DNA from 2 places in the Pseudoalteromonas sp. 1_2015MBL_MicDiv genome. Region 1 is predicted to be linked to the other one. Evidence: riboswitches for the same ligand, from Rfam matches in the RefSeq annotation. Region 1 holds a riboswitch; the other holds the start of a gene.

Region 1 (5,274 bases):
TAAGTTATTACGGCGTAGCTCTTCGCGCAGCGGCATAAGCATATCGGCACTTTTACGTAAGCTTTCTCGGCCCATTAAATGCATTTCGAGTATACGGGTACGTAATTGTTCCAACATACGTTTGTCATTATACGCTTTACCTGAGCGCTCAATGTGCAGTATTTGCTTACTTATTTGCTCTTCAATGAGGGTAAAACACGCATGAAATTCACCACGAATATCAACCATTTTAAGCATTGGATCTATGTATTCGTCAAACGCTTCTATTACCGCTTTATAACGCTTTTGCAGCGATTGCACCGCATTATTTGATTTGGCTTGTTCAACAATATTTAAAATAGCGTTTTCGTTGTGCGTATAGAGCTTCATTATTTTACGCACCCGATCATCCATAATGCGGCTGTAGCGGCGTAAGTCGTCAAAGTCTTCTATTTCGCCAGCGTTATCTAGGCGGTTGCCTAAACGAGCTAGGTCCTCTACTAGTACGCTAATTTCTTGTGCTAAACCTAAATGCTCTTCTTGCAGTAAAAACGTAGCAAAATCAGCAATAGCACGATTTATTTCAAGCTGAGAGGATTTAGCCAGCGGAATTAAAATATCTTGGTTTAACAAACGATTTGTTTCTTTATAAATGCGTTCGTTTGACCACGTAGGCTGCTTTTGCTTAATCGCGTTTTGTACGTCTTTTAGGCTAAAGTCAGCCATTTTAAAACGTTTAAATAATAGCTCTAATACACCCCAATGTTCGGTTATGGTGTTTAGCAGCTTTTTAGCTGGGATCATAAGGGGTTACAACATCCTAGTATTTTATTATTGAGTTCTTTTAGAAGACTCATTATTACGTATTTTTAATTAACCTTGTCTGTATATAGTATTCGTTTTTAAGACCATTTAATAATAGTTTTTGCATAGAGGCAGTGCTAAAATTCGCGCCGAAAATAGGCACATGAAATGGAATGTTATTTGTGTGTTCTTTAAAACTATATCAAAGGTTGTTTAACTACCATGGTTTCCTCGATTATTCTAACCCTGATAGCGATTGCATTTTTACTGATCGTTATAGAAGATATAATCCATGTCAATAAAGCTAAAACCACGCTGTTTTTTGGTACGCTTTGCTGGATTCTTCTTTTTATATACCCTCTACACGGGCAAAGCCCCGATACGATTCAACACCTCTTAAATGAAAATATTTTAGAAATTGCCTCATTATGGCTATTTTTAATGGCTGCAATGACCTTTGTAGCGTATTTAAATTCAAAGGGGTTTATAGAAAATATTGTGCACCGTGTTATGCCAAAAAGTATTAGCGAAAAAAAGCTCATGTTTTTGGTGGGTGGTTTTGCGTTTTTGTTTTCGTCGATTTCAGATAACGTAACAGCGACGCTTATATCGCTTGCGGTTGTTATGTCGTTAAAACTTGAACCTAAAAAACTCATTAAATACGCCACGCTTATTGTGTTTGGGGTTAACTCAGGTGGGGTATCGCTAATAACAGGTGACGTAACCACACTAATGATATTTTTAGATGGCAAAGTAACCATTGCTCATTTATTACTACTTATAGCGCCAGCACTTGCAAGCGTTATGTTGCTAGCCGCGTTACTGTCTATCGGTATGAAAGGGCGTGTTGGGTTTGCTGGTGCAGGTAAAACCCGCATTGAAAAAACCGACATTACCATTTCTGTTATATTTTTATCTACCGTAGTGAGCACACTTACGCTGAGTGTAATTTACAGCGTACCGCCTCTATTAACCTTTTTGTTTGGCTTATCAGTGATGTTTTTAGTGGCGCAATTTTTAATGCGCAAAAAAGACATAAACAAAGACATAATCGATTTTGTTCGCGATATAGAATACGACACATTATTGTTTTTTGTAGGTGTACTTTTACTTGTAGGCGCACTTAAAGAAATAGGTATGTTGAGTAAATTTACCGACTTATACACGGTAATGGCACCAGAATACGCAAACTACTTAATGGGCATATTATCAGCAGGGGTCGATAACGTACCGCTTACTGCTGCATTATTAAAAGCCGATATAGTAATGAGCCAACAACATTGGTTGTCGTTTACGTATGCAACGGGCGTGGGCGGTTCAATGCTTATTATTGGTTCGGCTGCGGGCATTATTGCCATGAGCAAAGTTAAAGCACTTACCTTTATGAGCTACTTGCGTTTATCGCTGCATTTATTAATTTGTTACACGGTTGGATATGCGGGCTCGTATTACATGGGCAGTTTTATTTAACTCATAAATTATTAAATGCTTGACAGCTAGACGTCTAAACGATAACTTTCAAAGCCCCGCTACTTAGTGGGGTTTTGTTTTATTAGCCACTGGTTAATAAAGCATTCAGAAGAGGTGCGATACTTAGGTACTTAATGTTAGGCGACGAAAGCCGATGATCATTAAGGAGGGAAGTACTCGCCGAGGAAAATAATGGTACGTCGTCATTGTTTTTCGGTTTATGGGGCTGAATCCTCAAAACTGTCACCAATATAGGTGGAGAGCTTCTGGCAGTGGACTTATCTTCAAGCATTCCTTTGCCAAGTTCTTCTTGTTTTATTGCGGTTTGGATACCGCGAAAGGAGACTAAATGACTACCCAATCAGTGCCACAAACAGTATCAGGCGCAAAATCAGATTACATCGTTGCCAAATTTGGCGGAACCAGTGTTGCAAATTTTGAAGCGATGAGTCGCTGTAGCGAAATTATTGTTGCAGATAAAAGCGTACGTATTGTTGCCGTGAGCGCCAGTGCCGGCGTAACTAATCACTTAGTTGCACTGTGTAAATCAAGCATTACCTCAAGTGAGCGCCAAGAACACATAAACGGCGTGCTTGCTATTCAACAAACTATTTTAGATGAATTATCGCTAGATGCCGATTTAGCGGTTGGCTTTAGCGAAACCCTAAAAGCATTTCAAACATTGGCTCAAGAGCCACTGACAATCGATCAGCAACATGATGAGCTACTTAGCTTTGGTGAGCGTTTATCGTCGTATTTGTTTGCTCAGGTACTGCGTTTACAAGGTTTAAATGCCGATCGCTTTGATGTGCGCAAGGTGCTTAAAACCGACAGCCAATTTGGCAAAGCAACGCCCAACGTTGCAGCCACAGCGCAAGCTGCTAAAGAGCATTTAATTCCGTTATTAGACACTCAAGTAATTGTAACTCAGGGATTTATTGGTAGTGACGAATACGGTCACACCACAACGCTAGGACGTGGTGGTTCAGACTACAGCGCTGCATTATTAGCTGAAGCAATTAACGCTAAAAGTGTGCATATTTGGACCGACGTAGTGGGCATTTTTAGCACCGACCCGCGTTTGTGCGCAAAAGCGACGCCGATTGCACGCTTAAGTTTTGACGAAGCCGCTGAAATGGCAACCTTTGGCGCAAAAGTATTGCACCCAGCGACTATTTTACCAGCAAGCCGTAGCCACATTAACGTGTTTGTAGGTTCTAGCCGAGAGCCTGAGCGAGGCGGTACGTGGATTGAGCGTGAAAAATCGCAGCAACCAGGTATACGCGCAGTAACGCAACGTAAAAACCAAATTTTGCTTACGCTCAAAAGCCCAGAAATGCTACTAGCAAGCGGCTTTTTAGCACGCGTATTTACACTATTAAGTGAATACAATATATCGGTAGATTTGGTAACCACATCAGAAATCAGTGTAGCTATAACGCTTGATAACGCGCAAAACGCCTCGCGCCCAGAGCTTGATCAAGAATGCCTAGATAAGCTTGCAGAGTTTTGCCATGTTTCGGTAGAAAACAACCTAACATTGGTGGCACTTATTGGCTCTGAGATTCAATTACGCCAACACGAAATGAACTTAATGAGTGTACTAAAAGACTTTAACATTCGATTAATTTGTCACGGTGCTAGTAAGCACAACCTGTGCTTTTTAGTAGAGCAAACTGAGTCAGATAACGTAGTACAATCTATTCATAGCCGTTTATTAGAAAACGATTTTGCTGCGTAAATCGCGCTTATTCACGAAAGTGATTTATTAAAGTTACTTAACAAAATCAGTTAATAAAAAGCATCGCCAGTCGGTGCTTTTTTTATGCACCACACTTATATCAAAACAAACATTACTGTCACTGCTATCAGCTACAGTAACGCTATTACTGCAAGCACTGAGCTTTGCACTATGTAATTCGTCAAACACATTAGGGCTAAGTAACTTTGCAATAGGGCGGCTGGTGGCTTTAGCAAGTGACTCTTTTAATGTCCAAATTCTAAAAAACGTATCCGCTTGGGCTTGGGTATTAGTGGGCTTTGTAATAAGTGTAATTTCATCATTATGATAAAAATGCTTAGCGAGTTTTTCAAATGGGCGGTTTAGGCTTACTTTTTCAATATCAAAACCAAATTCACTTTTACCAAGGTTAAGCGCAACCCCAACTAAACCATGCGAGTGCGAAATACAGGTATTAATAACATCACCATTTACATGTAGTTGCAGCTTTGAGCTTGCCTCGTCAAATTCTGTACTCATTTTATTAAGGGCTACGTGCGCATGTTGCGGCTGCGTTATTTTAATAAGGTGCTTTAACAATAACCGCGTAGCTAAATACTCTTGCTTAGCTTGCGGGCTTTTGCGGCGGTTTATAATGGCTAACTCAAACAGGCTTAAGCAATCGGGCAAATTAAAGTCACTAAGTTCAAGTGTTTTAGCATTAAATAATAAAATACTGTTACTAGCTAAAGACAAGTTTACTAATTGAGTTGAAGTAATACTCAAGGCGTTTTTAAAATAGTGTTCAGTCATAAAAGCCCTAAAGCAAAAGAAGTCGCTGATATTGTGAGCGGTTAACGCCCCTAATAAAGGCTGGGTACAATTTTATTACTCAGCTGGCATGAAATATGGTTTAATTCACAATAATCAAAATAATAACAGATTTGTAGATGTATGGCACAAGTGCGTGATGGGTTTCAAAGCCGACTTGGTTTTGTTTTAGCCGCTGCTGGCGCAGCAGTGGGTTTAGGTAATATTTGGGGTTTTCCTACGCAAGCGGCCAACCATGGCGGCGGTGCTTTTTTACTGGTTTACTTTATTGTTATATTTTTACTTGCGCTCCCTGCATTGTATACCGAACTTTATTTAGGCCACAAAGCACAAGCTAATCCGGTAAAAGCATTGGGCGATGCATGGCAAAGCACTAACCGCAAAGTAGGTGCAGCAGCAGGTTATATTGGTCTTGCGGGCGCGGTTGTTATGCTAAGTTTTTACTCAATAGTAGCAGGGTGGATGCTCTC
Region 2 (5,274 bases), 1.8 Mb from region 1:
AAACTGTTCATCATGGCACATGGGCCGTAATCAATGGTTTCTCCGCTTACTAGCGTATTATCTGTATTCATTACTCCGTGAATAAAACCAACACGCATCCAGCTCACAATTAGCTTAACTTGGTTTTTAATCACTGCGCCTAAAAAGGCTAAATAGCGCTGCGAACCTGTATCAGTTATTTCTGGGTAGTGTCGCTCTATAGCTAAATCGGCTAAATTTTTAAGCCCTTCAACATCGCCTTGCGTCGCTAAATATTGAAATGAACCAACACGAATATGGCTCGTTGCTACGCGAGTAACGATAGCCCCTGCTTGTGGCGGATTACGGTAAACCGTTTCGCCACTGCCAACAACCGCTAAGCAGCGTGTGGTTTTAACTCCCAGCGCATGCATTGCCTCGCTCATTACGTATTCACGAATAGCAGGACCAAGTGCACAACGCCCATCCCCTCCTCTTGAGTAAGGAGTAGCACCAGAGCCTTTTAATTGAATATCCCACAACTGGTTTTTATCATCATTAATAGCGCCCAGTAAATGCGCTCGCCCATCGCCTAAACGTGGTGAAAAATGTCCAAATTGGTGCCCAGAGTAACCAAGTGCTACTGCAGGAATTGCCTGTTTATCGTTGCCGCTAAAAGTGCTGGCACGCAAATCAGCCGCAACGTTAATATTAAACTCTTTTGCTAAGCTCTCGTTCCACAGCAATAACTGAGGAGAGGCGACACTTGCAGGGAAATCTTCAATCGCGAAGTTTTCCGCAATGTCTGTGTATCTTGGCACTAATTTCATGGTAATTCCTATTGTTGCTGACTTATACCAACACGGTTGTCACCTACGCCATAAGCAACAATTAAGCTCAACTCTTGCATACTTAAGCCACTTTGCTTTTGCATTTCGTTAAAAAAGGCCTGGGCTGCACTCAGTGATTTTTTAGTTTGTAAGCCGCCGTCTATAATTTTATGGGCACGTAAGTAATTCTCTACATCGCGTGATAATAAAAAAGTATCTTTACCAAGTGCTCGCAATGCATAAGGGCCAGTATTTCCGCCTAAACGCGAACCATGCTTTTTTAAATACGCCCATAAACCAATAATATCGTCTGTTGGCCAATTAGCGATAAACTGGCTAAAACTGCCATGTTCCCCTGCTATCTCGTGGATCATGTAAGCATTTTCGGTAATTGTTTTTACTTTTTTATAGTTACGAACAATACGCTCATCAGTAGCTTTTTGTTCCAGCATATCGGGTGGCATCATTAATAACTTATCAACGCTAAAATCCCAAAAAACCTCTCTAAAGCCCGGCCACTTATTATTAATGACTGACCAATAAAAACCGCTTTGAAATACTTTTCGAGTAAATTCTTCAAGCCAATCGTCGTCACTTAACGTGCTTAGTTGTTTTTTAGATAACGGTTTTGCAAGTAATAACTTCAGCATTTTTTCGGAGCCTTTTCGCTCTACAGCTCGCTTATAAATATCGCTAAATTTTTCCATACTAATTAAATACCTCACTACTTATATTGCTAGTGTACGAGAAAAGCACCCAATACGTAACCACTCCCATTATGGATGAATGAATATGCATTTAGTCGCTTGACACCCAGACGGCTAAAATGCTTTAATCGCCGTAATTACCCTATTTAAATTGCTCAGGTTTGTAAGTTTTACTCTACAAACAGGTGCAAAGGGCTAGAAGAGGTGCGTTATTCAGGTAGCGTATGTTAGGAGCGCAAACTCCAGTGAGCATACGTGAGGGGAATTAACGCCGAGAAGTAACCACTTTTGCGAGGTGTTTATTTCGGGCGACTAGGTTGAACCCTAGCGACTGTCACCAATAGCTGCTTATAAAAAGCAGCTTATTAGTTTGGTGGAGAGCTTCTGGTCTTAAATATTAAGGCCGTGCGCCCTATTATTTTAAGCCCATTCGCTCTTCGAATTATTAGTTCGAACGACGTTAATGCGGCTCCTTCCATAAAGCTTTTTAACTCTTCGAATAATATCAATTGCATTAAATTAGTTATCGCTAAAATGATCACGTTTTTAATAAAGTTGGTACAAATTATAAGTTCGTGAGAGATGATCAACAACTTCAATTTAAACGACTACTCATTGTGGACCGCGCTCGTAACGCCATTTGATCAACACGGCGATGTTGACTACAACACGTTAACTAAACTGGTTAGGGATCAAGAAGCGGCGCATAACGGTATTTTACTACTTGGCAGTACAGGCGAAGGCTTGGCGCTAACGCAAAAAGAGCAACAAGCCATTGTTGAACACGTATGCCAGCTAAAACCAGCAGTACCACTCATGGTAGCTGTTGGCGGTAGTAACTTAAAACAACAAATTGAGTGGGTTAACTACTGTAATACATTGCCAATTCATAGCTTTTTACTTGGTTCACCGCTTTATGCAAAGCCCGGCGCTATAGGTCAAACTCATTGGTTTGAAAGCCTACTTAATGCAAGCGATCACCCGTGTATGCTTTATAACGTACCGGGACGAAGTGCTGTTAGCATCCCAGCGGCAACTATTAAAAACTTAAAAAACAATAAAAATTTATGGGCGTTAAAAGAAGCGAGCGGCAGTATTGCTCAGTTTGAAGCTTACCGCCAAGCGGCCCCTAATTTAGCTATTTTTAGTGGCGACGATGCGCTAATGCCTTATTTTGCACAAGCCGGTGCAAAAGGATTAGTGTCGGTAGCTGCAAACGCATGGCCTGAACAAACTCACGAGTTTGTTAAACGCAGTTTAAGTGGTCAACACCCTAATTTATTTGCCCAGTGGTCAAGCGCTATTAATAGCCTATTTGCTGTCGCAAACCCTATTCCCGTAAAGGTACTGATGCATTTGCAAGGTCGCTTAAGCAGCCCGCAACTTCGTCCACCTTTAACACACCTTGAGTTAACTCAAACCGATTGCATCACAACTGCAAACAACACCATTTTATCTTGGCATTAAATACAGGTTTTTATAATGAGCTGGTTAGAACTATTAAATAATTTAGAATCGGGCGCTGTACGCGCAGCATCACAAAACGAAAGCGGCCAATGGCAAGCTAACATAGAAGTAAAAAAAGGTATTTTAGAAGCCTTTAAAAATGGCACTAATACTGAGTTTTCAGGTGGTTTTGTTGATAAACATAACTTAGCTCCGCAAGAGTTTAGCACTGATGATGGCGTGCGAATGGTGCCGGGTGGCTCAAGTGTTCGCCGTGGTGCTTATGTGGCTAAAGGCACGATTATTATGCCACCAGCGTATGTAAACATTGGTGCATATATCGACGAAGGCACAATGGTAGATAGCCACGCATTAGTTGGCTCGTGTGCACAAGTAGGTAAAAACGTACATTTAAGTGCTGCAGTTCAGCTTGGTGGTGTACTTGAGCCAATTGGTGCAAGCCCAGTAGTGGTTGAAGATGACGCATTTATTGGTGCAGGCTGTATTATTGTTGAAGGCGTAGTCATTAAAAAAGGCGCAGTACTTGCCCCTGGCGTGCGTTTATCAGCAACTATTCCAGTATACGATTGCGTAAACGAGCGCCAACTTGATAAAGGCGAGCCAATCCCAGAGTACGCGATTGTAATACCGGGCTCTCGCCCTGCGTCAAACGAATGGGCACGCGAACAAGGCTTAAGCATGTCGTGTGCGTTAATAGTTAAATACCGCGACGAGAAAAGCGATGCATCGTTATTGCTTGAAGAGGTTTTACGATAATGAGCTTTTTGAGCACGCCTATCATAACCGCTGTAAATACTATTACACAACAACTTGATACACCTTTTTTTGTTTACGACCTAGATCAACTAAACACGCATCTTGCGCGTTTAGTTGCGCAAACCGATGTAAAACTGTGGTACGCGGTAAAAGCAAATCCACTGTCTAAAATAATTCAAAGCTTAGACAGCGCTGGCTTTAATTTTGACGTAGCAAGTAAAGGTGAGCTTGAGCAAGTACTCGCACAAGGTATTAGCTCACAGCGCGTGCTCAACACAGGGCCTGCAAAAAGCCCTAAACAAATAAAACACTTTATTGAGCGCGGCGTGCGTATATTCGTAGCAGAAAGCCTCAATCAAGTACGTTGGTTAAACCAACAAGCACAATTACAAAACACGCAGTTACAAGTATTACTGCGTGTGCAATTACGTTGGCCTGAAGGTGAAAAAAACCCTCTGGGCGGCGATAGCCTTACGCCGTTTGGTATGGGTTGTGATGAGTGGCAAGCACTCAATGTAGCTGACTACCCTGCACTTAAGTTTGACGGCCTGCATATTTTTCAGTGGGGCAACATGCTTAGCACGCAAAAGCTAAGCGACTTGTGGTCACAAATGATTGCACCACTTAGTCAACTTGCCAGCGATTTAAATATTAGCCTTAAAATTCTCGATTTAGGCGGCGGCTTAGGAATTCCTTATACACAAAATGAAGCAACGCTTGATTGGGATGACTTAATTGCTGCGCTCGCTAAAATTAAAAATGATGCGGGTGTAGAAGAATTATGGATGGAACTTGGTCGCTATGCCGTGGGCGAATGCGGTCATTACGCAAACCCAGTAGTAGAGCGCAAACAAAACTATAATCAAGAACAAGTAATTTTAAGCGGCGGTATTAATCACTTATTACGCCCTGCTGTTACCAGTCAAGATTTTCCTGCTGCATTACTGCGTGAATCCAGTGCTAAAACTCAAGCGGTCACTTTATACGGCCCGCTTTGTACAGCGCTTGATTGCCTAGGTGAACATAACCTGCCAAGCGATTTAAATGAGCACGACTGGCTAGTGTTTAGCCAATGCGGTGCTTACGGCTTTACCGAAAGTATGCCGTATTTTTTATGCCATGAGCTAGCTGCCGAGTATACCCTGCAAAACGGTACACTTACCTGCGTTCGCCAAGCCGAAAATGCCAGCCACTATTTAAGGTAATAAGCATGAGTAATACAACACACATCAGCCAAGAGAACATTGTAGTAGGGGAAGTTGCAAACGGCTTACCGCTTACAATTCCTGTGTATCGTTTAAAAGGCGATGGTACAGGGCCTAGTGTTTACATTCAGGCCAATATGCATGGCGCTGAAGTGCAAGGTAACGCAGTTATTTTTCAGCTGCTTGAGCAATTAAAACACCTTAATCTTAATGGCGATATTACCCTTGTACCTTATGCAAATCCGATTGGTTGTAATCAAAAATCTGGCGAGTTTACCCTTGGCAGGTTCGATCCGATTACGGGCACTAATTGGAATCGCATGTATCATTACAATAAAAATTTAGTGACAC

What was found. Region 1 has a riboswitch for lysine ahead of lysC (lysine-sensitive aspartokinase 3). Riboswitches for the same ligand answer to the same signal wherever they lie in the genome.
Region 2: another riboswitch for lysine. It lies ahead of dapA (4-hydroxy-tetrahydrodipicolinate synthase); the one in region 1 lies ahead of lysC (lysine-sensitive aspartokinase 3).

The regions. Positions count from the first base shown of each region.
Region 1 is NZ_CP012737.1:1,548,195-1,553,468, forward strand. Features, by position in the region: gene AOR04_RS07080 (hypothetical protein) at 1-783, opposite strand, end outside; gene nhaD (sodium:proton antiporter NhaD) at 1,006-2,253, shown strand; lysine riboswitch at 2,355-2,527, shown strand; gene lysC (lysine-sensitive aspartokinase 3) at 2,603-3,994, shown strand; gene AOR04_RS07095 (4'-phosphopantetheinyl transferase family protein) at 4,028-4,786, opposite strand; gene AOR04_RS07100 (sodium-dependent transporter) at 4,928-5,274, shown strand, end outside.
Region 2 is NZ_CP012737.1:3,664,551-3,669,824, forward strand. Features, by position in the region: gene AOR04_RS16395 (protein adenylyltransferase SelO) at 1-788, opposite strand, end outside; gene AOR04_RS16400 (DNA-3-methyladenine glycosylase I) at 797-1,495, opposite strand; lysine riboswitch at 1,687-1,887, shown strand; gene dapA (4-hydroxy-tetrahydrodipicolinate synthase) at 2,078-2,962, shown strand; gene AOR04_RS16410 (2,3,4,5-tetrahydropyridine-2,6-dicarboxylate N-succinyltransferase) at 2,978-3,718, shown strand; gene AOR04_RS16415 (PLP-dependent decarboxylase) at 3,718-4,923, shown strand; gene AOR04_RS16420 (succinylglutamate desuccinylase/aspartoacylase family protein) at 4,929-5,274, shown strand, end outside.